Regions from separate parts of the Streptomyces herbicida genome, predicted to be linked through region 4. Evidence: riboswitches for the same ligand, from Rfam matches in the RefSeq annotation. Region 4 holds a riboswitch; each other region holds the start of a gene.
The links. A riboswitch is a leader RNA that binds a small molecule or an ion and turns the genes downstream of it on or off. The one in region 4 is predicted to bind cyclic di-AMP.
Positions count from the first base shown of each region.

Region 1 (2,193 bases), on a different contig from region 4:
CGCCGGGTCACCACGAAGCCCTCGGCCTCCAGGGTGCGCAGTGCCTCGCGGACGGGGACGCGCGAGACGCCGTAGCGGCGTGCGAGGAGTTCCTCGGTGAGGCGGCCGCCGCGCTCGTAGACACCGGCGACGATGTCGTCCCTGATCGCCGTGCATACCGAGCTCGCCGGAATACGCATGACCGACCTCCGCTTTAATCCCCGTGAAACGTCGCCGATTGACGTGTGTTCCGTGACTCTATTGCAATGAGCGGGAATTTCCGATGGCGTGCAGGAATCCATGGATATTTTTTGGACAGCGGCGCGGCCGAAACGGCGAAAGCCCCGGCTCGAGGAGCCGGGGCTTCGGGAAGCGGTGCGCCGTGCCGTCAGACGTTCACGCCGTGCTTGCGGAGGTAGGCGACGGGGTCGACGTCCGAGCCGTACTCCGGGGTCGTCCGGGCCTCGAAGTGGAGGTGCGGCCCGGTGACGTTGCCGGTCGCGCCGGACAGGCCTATCTGCTGACCGGGGACGACCTTCTGGCCCACGGAGACGCCGATGGACGACAGATGGCCGTACTGGGTGTACATGCCGTCCGCCATCCTGATCACGATCTGGTTGCCGTACGCCCCGCCCCAGCCGGTCGACACGACCGTGCCGGAGCCGACCGCGTGGACGGCGGTGCCGCTGGAGGCGTGGAAGTCGATGCCGGTGTGCGAGCCGGAGGACCACAGGGACCCGCCGGTCTTGTAGCCGGTGGAGACGTAGGAGTTCGCGATCGGCGTCACGAAGGCGTTGAGCCGCTTGCGCTCGGCCTCGCGGGCGGCGCGCGCCTTGGCCTCGCGCTCCTTCTCCGCCAGCGCGACGGCCTTCTTGCGTGCGGCCTCCTCGGCCGCCTTCTGCTCGGCGGCCTGCTCCTGGGCCGCGGCCTGGGCGTCGATCTGCTCGGCGACCGAGTCGCCCATGGTGATGACGGGCGTGAGGCCGGTGTCCGCGGGGGCGGGCTCGGCGGCGAGCGCCGGAGAGGCCGCGAGGCTGCCGATGGCGCCCGTGGTGGCGAGGGCCGCGACGCCCGCGGCGCGGGCGGTGGTGCGGTGCATCCGGCCGGGACGGCGGTGCTTCCCGGTGGCGCGAGTGAACGCCATGTAGTGGCTGGTCCTTTCCTTCCCTCTCGCCTACCGGGTTAGCTGACGGGTTCGGAGCAGGAAGGTCTCCTACGGACCCCCTCGCTGCACGCGCGGGCGTCCGATTCACCCCAGGGACTGCTATGGGTCCCCGGCTCCCCTGGCTCGCGCCGTACGGGGACTCGGCGATGGCTGTCCGGTGCCGCGGGTGCGGCGCACTGCCCGACGAACAGCCTGGACGACGCTATGCGGGCGGCCTTTCAATCCCCAACCCGAACCCGGATTTTGTAGCGCATCCCACAGGGCAGACAGGCAACCTCCGCACCAATTCGGACATCCTGGAGAAACGTGCGTGGGTCCTGACGACCCGTCGGCCGTCAGAACCCACGCGCGTGTGCCCCTACTCGGCGGAGACGACGGTGACTTCGCCGATGCCGAGCGCCTCGACCGGCTCCTTGATCTGGTCGGCGTCGCCCACCAGGACCGTCACCAGACGGTCCACCGGGAACGCGTTGACCACCGCGGCGGTGGCCTCCACGGTGCCGGTGGCGGCGAGCTGCCGGTACAGCGTCGCCTGGTAGTCGTCCGGCAGATACTGCTCGACCTGGTCGGCCAGCGTGCTCGCCACGGCCGCCGCCGTCTCGTACTTCAGCGGCGCGACCCCCACGAGGTTCTGCACCGCGACGTCGCGCTCGGCATCGGTGAGGCCCTCCTCGGCGAGCTTGCGCAGCACCGCCCACAGGTCCTGCAGCGCGGGACCGGTGTTCGGGGTGTCCACGGAGCCGCTGATGGCGAGCATCGAGGCACCCGTGCCGTCCGGGGCGGACCTGAGGACCTGCCCGAACGAGCGCACACCGTAGGTGTAGCCCTTCTCCTCGCGCAGGACGCGGTCCAGGCGGGAGGTGAGGGTGCCGCCGAGGCAGTACGTGCCGAGCACCTGGGCGGCCCACACACGGTCATGCCGGTCCGCGCCGACCCGGCCGATGAGCAGCTGCGTCTGGACGGCTCCGGGGCGGTCCACGATGACGACCCGGCCGGTGTCGTCGGCGGTCACCGGCGGCACGGGCCGCGGCTGCGCCGTCGAGCCGTTC
Region 1 is NZ_JAUYWJ010000019.1:124,366-126,558, reverse strand. Features, by position in the region: gene Q8A52_RS33990 (GntR family transcriptional regulator) at 1-179, opposite strand, end outside; gene Q8A52_RS33985 (M23 family metallopeptidase) at 368-1,123, opposite strand; cyclic di-AMP (ydaO/yuaA leader) riboswitch at 1,136-1,300, opposite strand; gene Q8A52_RS33980 (M16 family metallopeptidase) at 1,503-2,193, opposite strand, start outside.
Region 1: it holds a riboswitch for cyclic di-AMP, as region 4 does, so the genes downstream of both, Q8A52_RS33985 (M23 family metallopeptidase) here and Q8A52_RS21660 (NlpC/P60 family protein) in region 4, are expected to answer to the same signal.

Region 2 (2,193 bases), on a different contig from region 4:
ACATCGCGTTCGCGCGGGGGCCGACGAGGTGCTCGACGCGCTCCTTCATCTCGCCCGCGGCCTTGTTGGTGAAGGTGATCGCGAGGATCTGGCCCGGGTGCACGTTCCGCTCGGCCAGCAGGTGGGCGATGCGGTGCGTGAGCACGCGGGTCTTGCCGGATCCGGCGCCGGCCACGATGAGCAGGGGGGAGCCGGCGTGCACGACGGCCGCGCGCTGGTTCTCGTTCAGCCCCTCCAGCAGCGCTGCGGCGTCGATCACCGGGCGCGCGGCGCCGTCGCGGTAGTACGCGTCCCGGTCCGGAGGCACGTCGAACTTCCCACCGAACAGATCGTCCGGAACCGGCTCCGGAGCGTGATCGTCCTCGGGCGGCGGCGGGGGTTCCTCCTCGCGCCCGTGAGGGGCCTGGAGGTCCGCCAGGAAGCTGTCGTCAAAGAGGCTGCTCATCGCTCTCCGAGTCTAGGGTGCCCCACCGACAATCGACCGCCGCCCCGGAAAACAGGACCGGCCCCGCGCGCGGGGGATCTTCCCGATGCATGAGCCGGACAACTGTCTCACGCTCCGGAAGCATGCTGTCACACGGGCGGAACTCTGCCTTCAGGTCACAAAAATGTATCGGGCATATCGCCCATCAACCTTCACACGGGCCACACCAGTTGGCTACCGTCTCGGGCGGGCCGTACGACCCCCACCGGCGAACGTCGCCGGACCGCGCGGCCTCCGCCGAGTCCGGTGCGCCGCCACGGCAGCCGGAGCCGGGGACCCAACCGACCTTGGGGTGAATCGGCCCAACCTCCCTCCGGAGCAAGGGCCGTAGGGCAACCCTTCCGAACCACCCGCCCGAACCCGACAGCTAACTCGGTAGGCGGAACGTGGAAGGAGTCGCCTCCCTTGGCGTCGCACCGCAAGTCGCGCCCCGCGAGTGCCCTGGTAACAGGCATACGCACCCCCGCCATCGCCACCGCCGCGCTCACCTCCGTGGCTCTGCTGTCCCAGACCGCCAATGCCACCCCCTCCGCCGACGGCGACAAGCCGAGCATCGAGGAGGTCGAGAAGAAGGTCGACGACCTGTACCGCCAGGCGGAGTCGGCGACCGAGAAGTACAACGCGGCCAAGGAGAAGTCCGGCAGTCAGCGCAAGAGCGTCGACTCCCTGCTGGACGACGTGGCCCGGCGCACGGACAAGCTCAACAAGGCACGTGAGGAACTGGGTACGTTCGCCGCCGCCCAGTACCGGACCGGGGCCGCCGCGCCCGACACCGCCACCTTCCTGCTCTCGGACTCCCCGCAGGACTACTTCGACCAGACCCAGCTGATGGGCCGGATGACCTCGCGGCAGAAGGGCGCGGTCGACGACTACATCACGCAGCAGTCGGCGACCATGAAGAAGCGGCAGGAGGCCGCCAAGAGCCTCCAGACGCTGACCGAGTCGCAGAACGAGCTGAAGACCGCCAAGGCCACCGTCCAGAAGAAGCTCGCCTCGGCTCGCGAGCTGCTGTCCAAGCTGACGGCGCAGGAGAAGGCCCGGCTCGCCGCGATCGAGAAGCAGAAGCAGGAGGAGGCCGCGCGCAAGGCCGCGGAGCTCGCGAAGAAGCAGGCGGCCGCGGAAGCGGCGAAGAAGGCCGCCGCCGCGAGTTCCTCGAGCTCCTCCGGTTCTTCGGGCTCCTCGGGCTCGTCCACCTCGACGGGTTCGACGGGTTCGACGGGGTCGACCGGTTCGACGGGCTCGACCGGCTCCTCCTCGGACTCCTCCTACACCACCAAGGCCGAGAAGGCGATCGCCTTCGCCCGCGCCCAGATCGGTAAGCCGTACGTCTGGGGCGCCACCGGCCCCGGCTCCTACGACTGCTCCGGCCTCACCTCGGCCGCCTGGCGGGCGGCGGGCGTCAGCCTCCCGCGCACCACCTACGACCAGGTCAACGTGGGCACCACGGTCTCGCTCACCAACGCCGAGCCCGGCGACCTGATCTTCTTCTACGACGACATCAGCCACGTCGGCATCTACATCGGCAACGGCATGATGATCCACGCCCCGAAGCCCGGCGCCTACGTCCGCGAGGAGTCGATCTACTACGGCGGCGAGTCGATCATCCACAGCGTGGTGCGGCCGGCGTGAGAGACCACCGTGGGGCAGGGGCGCGAGCGCCGCGGCCGATGTGAACCCGAGGCGCACGCGACCCTGTCCCGCACCCGCGC
Region 2 is NZ_JAUYWJ010000003.1:167,396-169,588, reverse strand. Features, by position in the region: gene pcrA (DNA helicase PcrA) at 1-445, opposite strand, end outside; cyclic di-AMP (ydaO/yuaA leader) riboswitch at 710-881, shown strand; gene Q8A52_RS07870 (C40 family peptidase) at 890-2,113, shown strand.
Region 2: it holds a riboswitch for cyclic di-AMP, as region 4 does, so the genes downstream of both, Q8A52_RS07870 (C40 family peptidase) here and Q8A52_RS21660 (NlpC/P60 family protein) in region 4, are expected to answer to the same signal.

Region 3 (2,193 bases), on a different contig from region 4:
TCCGAGAGTGCGGCCGCTGCTCGATGAACTCGGCAGCAGGGGGCTCGCGGTGTGCGGACAGGGCGCGCAGTTGTACGACGCCGGCGCGGACCGTCTGCTGTGGTCGGTCACCCTGGACCGGGAGTTGGCCGAGACCGCGCTCGGCAAGATCGAGGCCGAGGTGGGTCAGGTGTACGCGGCCGTCGACCAGGACGGGGTGGACGGGCTCACGCTCATCGAACCGGGGTATCTGATGCCGCACCCGACCCTGCCCGCCGTACGGGTCCATCGGCGCGACGAGCTGTGGTGCGAACCCATCAGCAAGGTCCTGCTCCGCCACCACGCGCTGTCCGACGACGCGTTGGCGGCGACCGCCCGCGATGTCGTGGGTTCGCTGGCGACGGTGACCATGTCCGGGCCGGGGACCGTCGAGCTCCAGCCGTGCGGTATCACCAAGGCGACCGGCCTCGCGCTGGCCGCCGAACACCTCGGGCTGAGCGCCCGCCAGGCCATCGCCTTCGGGGACATGCCCAACGACATCCCGATGTTCGACTGGGCCGCCCGCGGTGTGGCGATGGCCAACGCCCACCCCGAACTCAGGGCGGTGGCCGACGAGATCACCTTGTCGAACGAGGACGACGGCATCGCCGTCGTCCTCGAAAGACTCTTTGCGTAGCTCTCCCCGCTTCGGGGAGATCCGTCAGTACGCGCCGAAGACGTTGTCCATCGAGCCGTACCGCGCGGCCGCGTAGTTGCAGGCGGCGGTGATGTTCGCGACCGGGTCGTAGATGTCGAACGACGTTCCGACCACGTGGTACGCGTTGAACGTCGGGTCGATGACCTGGAGCAGGCCCTTGGACGGGATGCCCTTGGCCGCGTTGGAGTCCCACAGGTTGATGGCCCGCGGGTTGCCCGACGACTCACGCATGATGTTGCGGTAGATGCCGTGGTACGTGCCCGGAATGTGCCTTTCCGCCATGATGGCGAGGGACTCGCGGATCCAGCCGTCGAGGTTGTTCGGGTAGCCGGCCAAGGTCGTACCGGTCGTGCCGGAGGTGGTGGCCGCCGGGGCGGCCGAGGCGGTGGTCGCGCCGATGAGCGGGAGGGCGAGCACCGCGGCGCCGGTGCCGGCGACGGCGAGCTTGCGGACGAGGCGGGCGGTGCGGCGGGACTGAGCGGCAGCAGGCATGGGGATGTTCCTCTCCGTCGCCTGCGAGGTGAGCTGTCGGGTTCGGGCGGGGAGGTGCCCGGCCGTGCCGCCCTGAGGCTGCGCGACTTCACCCCGAGCCGTTCCGTGCGACGTGTGTCGTGCGGCCCGGCGCTTACCTGGGTCCCCCGCTCCTGCCTACGCGAATGAGTTCGTCGATGGGTTACGTCCGGCGGCGGCAGGATGAGGCGTCCGCCTGACAGGCCCGGAAGCTATGCGAGAGCACATGTCGGGAACAAGTACCTGATTCACAGAACGCACCGATTGACCTTTGTCTGAGGCGTATGAGGCACTTGATCCTTTGCGGTTGCACAGCCTCAACTGGTCGGCGGGAAAAGGGCGAACGGGTGTTTAGGCGGATGTGGGGCGACATGAGGCCACGTGACCCAACTCACGGAATAACATTCACGGCAAATCAGACATGCAGGTCACAGGGGGTTCGCGGGGGTCCGTGGGACGCGCTTCTCCCGCGTCCGGCGGAAGGCCGTCTCGCCGCCCTCCGCGCAGACCACCTCCTCGGGGACGAGGAGGTGTTCCGCGTCACAGGTGGCGTCCGAAGGGGTCCGGACCGTCGTGCCGGGCGGCCGGCCGCGGTCGGGGGTGGCGCGACGCGTACCACGACACGGTCCTCCGTCTGGTCGAACACCTCCCGCGCAGGTGGACAGTCGTCAGCCGCCTGCCGTCGGCGCGGCGGCCCTGATTGCGCCGCAGTCCGTGCGGACCGGGGCTCGCTGCCCGTAGTCGTCACGGGTCGGATGCGCGAGCGCGCAGGTCCATGAAGGCGAGCAGTGCGGCCCCCAGGCGTGCGTGCCGGCCGCGAGGACGGAACCTCCCGGGCGGTGCACGTCGTTGTCGTAGTGGTCGTCCATGGAGCGGACCGTGGCGACCGCCTTGAGCGGCTCGGGCGCGAGGGCCGCGACCTCCGTCAGGAGCCGCCATGCGCGCACGTGCGGCCGTGTCCCGTTGGGCAGGGGGATGCGGATGTCGTCGTGCGTGGTCTCGCAGGG
Region 3 is NZ_JAUYWJ010000020.1:11,764-13,956, reverse strand. Features, by position in the region: gene Q8A52_RS34375 (HAD family hydrolase) at 1-655, shown strand, start outside; gene Q8A52_RS34370 (transglycosylase SLT domain-containing protein) at 680-1,168, opposite strand; cyclic di-AMP (ydaO/yuaA leader) riboswitch at 1,172-1,354, opposite strand; gene Q8A52_RS49225 (hypothetical protein) at 1,855-2,193, opposite strand, start outside.
Region 3: it holds a riboswitch for cyclic di-AMP, as region 4 does, so the genes downstream of both, Q8A52_RS34370 (transglycosylase SLT domain-containing protein) here and Q8A52_RS21660 (NlpC/P60 family protein) in region 4, are expected to answer to the same signal.

Region 4 (2,193 bases):
CGGTTGCGTAGGGGGCGGCCGTGACGGCGGGCATGGCTGCCGGTGCGGGCATGGGGCTGGTGGTGAAGGTTCCGGTGTCGGTGAGCGCGCCCATGGCGACAGGGGCGGGCGTCATGCCTGTCTGCGCGGGCAGGGGGGCGGTCGCGTAGCTCCCCGCGTGGGTGAGCGCGCCCGTGCCGATCACGGTGCCCGTCATGTCTGTCTGCATGGGCAGGTAGCCGGTCGCGAAGGAGTCCGTGTCCGTGAGGGCGTCCATGGCGAACGGGGCCGGGGCAGCGCCGGGGACGGCCTGCTGGACGGGCAGGGTGCCGGTGGTGAAGGAGTCCGTCGTGCCGAGGGTCTCCTGCGGGAACCAGGATTCCTGGGCGGCCGGCCGGGACTCGATCGCCGCGATCGGGGCGCTGCTCCGGGCGGCGTGGCGGCTCAGGAGGTCGCGCGCGGCCGTGAGCTTTCGCTGGTTCTGCCCCTTGGAGTCCGCCGGCGAGGGCCGGCGCGGCCCGGCGGCGGGCGCGGGCAGCAGTGCGCCGGGGGCCGCCTCGAGCTCCAGCCGCGGCTCGGGCACGGCGGGCAGTGCCGCGACGGGCCGCGCGGTCAGCTCCGCGATGGGCCGACCGGGCAACTCGGCCACGGGCCGACCAGGCAACTCGGCCACGGGCCGACCGGTCAGCTCCGCGACGGGACGACCGCTCAACCCGGCGGTCAGCTCCGGCGGGAGAGACCGGGCGGCCTTCTCCGGCTCGGCACCGGGGAAGCCGCCCCGTGCCGGAGCGGCGCCACGATTCCCGGGCGAGCGCTGCTGAGGCATACGGTCGGCGGGCAGTACGGCGGGCACGGTCGGACCCAGCTTGGAGCGCGCCGCGTCGAACCACTGACGGGTCACGCTGTCGAGTTCGGGATCGGTGTCCCCGCCCGGCCGCTTGCGGAGCGGAACTCCGCGGCCACGTTTCCCCGCGGACATCGCGCGGGTCGCGTTGTAGTTCCCCGTGGCGTTCTCGGCCCGGTCGTAGAGGTTGTCGATCCGCTGCCGAACCTCGTCACGGCTCTCCGTCGCCATGGGAGACGTACTCCTTCCGTACTCCGCCTACCGAGTTAGCTGTCGGGTTCGGGCGGTCGATTCCGGAAGGCGTGCCCTACGGCCATGCCCTGGTGGGCAGTTGGGCCGATTCACCCCAATGTCGGTTGGGTCCCCGGCTCCGGCTGCCCCGAAAGGGCCCGGACTCGGCGGAGGCCACGCGGCCCGGCGGGGTTCGCCGGGGGGAGCCGTGCAGCCTGGTCGTCAACCTAACCAACTTGTGCGCCTCGTGTGAAGGTTGACGTGTGAAATGTCCGATACGTATTTGTGATATTCGCTTGGAGGTTCGGTACTGAGGGGTCCTCGGTGACTCAGAGCCGTACGGCGATCAACGCGGTGTCGTCGGTCGCGCCTTCCGTGGGCAGGAGTTCCCGCAGCACGGCATCGGCGAGGGCCTCCGGGTCCGCATCCCGGTAGTGGCGGAAGGGCCGGCGCCGTCGACCACATGCGTGCACCTGCCGAGCGCGTTCAGAGCCCGTGCGGGGCCTTGGGCGACGCGGGAGGCGGCGCTGAGCGCACTATGCCGGCCCGCGAGGTCCTCGCGCTTGCGTCCGAACAGGCGCAGAATCTCCTCGTTGGCGTCCGCGTACACCAACTCGGGTGTCAGCAGTGCCGCCTTGCCGGGCAGGGCCTGGAACGCCGCCGAGTGGTCGATCCCCGCATCATCCGTCTTGGCGAGTATTTCTCCTCGAGTTGTCGCGGCGGGGACGCTGTCGGCGAATGGCGCATTCCTCCCTGGCCCGGCAAGTCGTGACGTTCCGACTCGGATCGCCGCGTTCTCTGTGAGGTTGCGATGAATCTTTGGGGCGGTTGAACACGGTCGCCTCCGGGTCCGTATGGAGCGGGGGACTTCCATGCCGAGCCGGCCTCGACGAGACCAGGGGTACTTCCGTGGGACGCAATACGCGCAGACGCCCGACAGGCGCACGACGCGCGACCTTCGCAGCGGTCGCACTGATGCTGGGCGGAGGGGGGTTGATCGCGGCGAACGTCTACGCCTCCGCCACCGAGAGCGGCTCGGACCAGTCGAGCCAGACCGGCCGGGTGCTGGCCGCCGGCGCGACGATCGACTGCCCGGACGTGGGCAGCCGGCTGACCGATGTGCCGGACGGGGCGAGGGA
Region 4 is NZ_JAUYWJ010000010.1:94,652-96,844, forward strand. Features, by position in the region: gene Q8A52_RS21660 (NlpC/P60 family protein) at 1-1,054, opposite strand, end outside; cyclic di-AMP (ydaO/yuaA leader) riboswitch at 1,063-1,234, opposite strand; gene Q8A52_RS21665 (hypothetical protein) at 1,384-1,527, opposite strand; gene Q8A52_RS21675 (DUF1996 domain-containing protein) at 2,051-2,193, shown strand, end outside.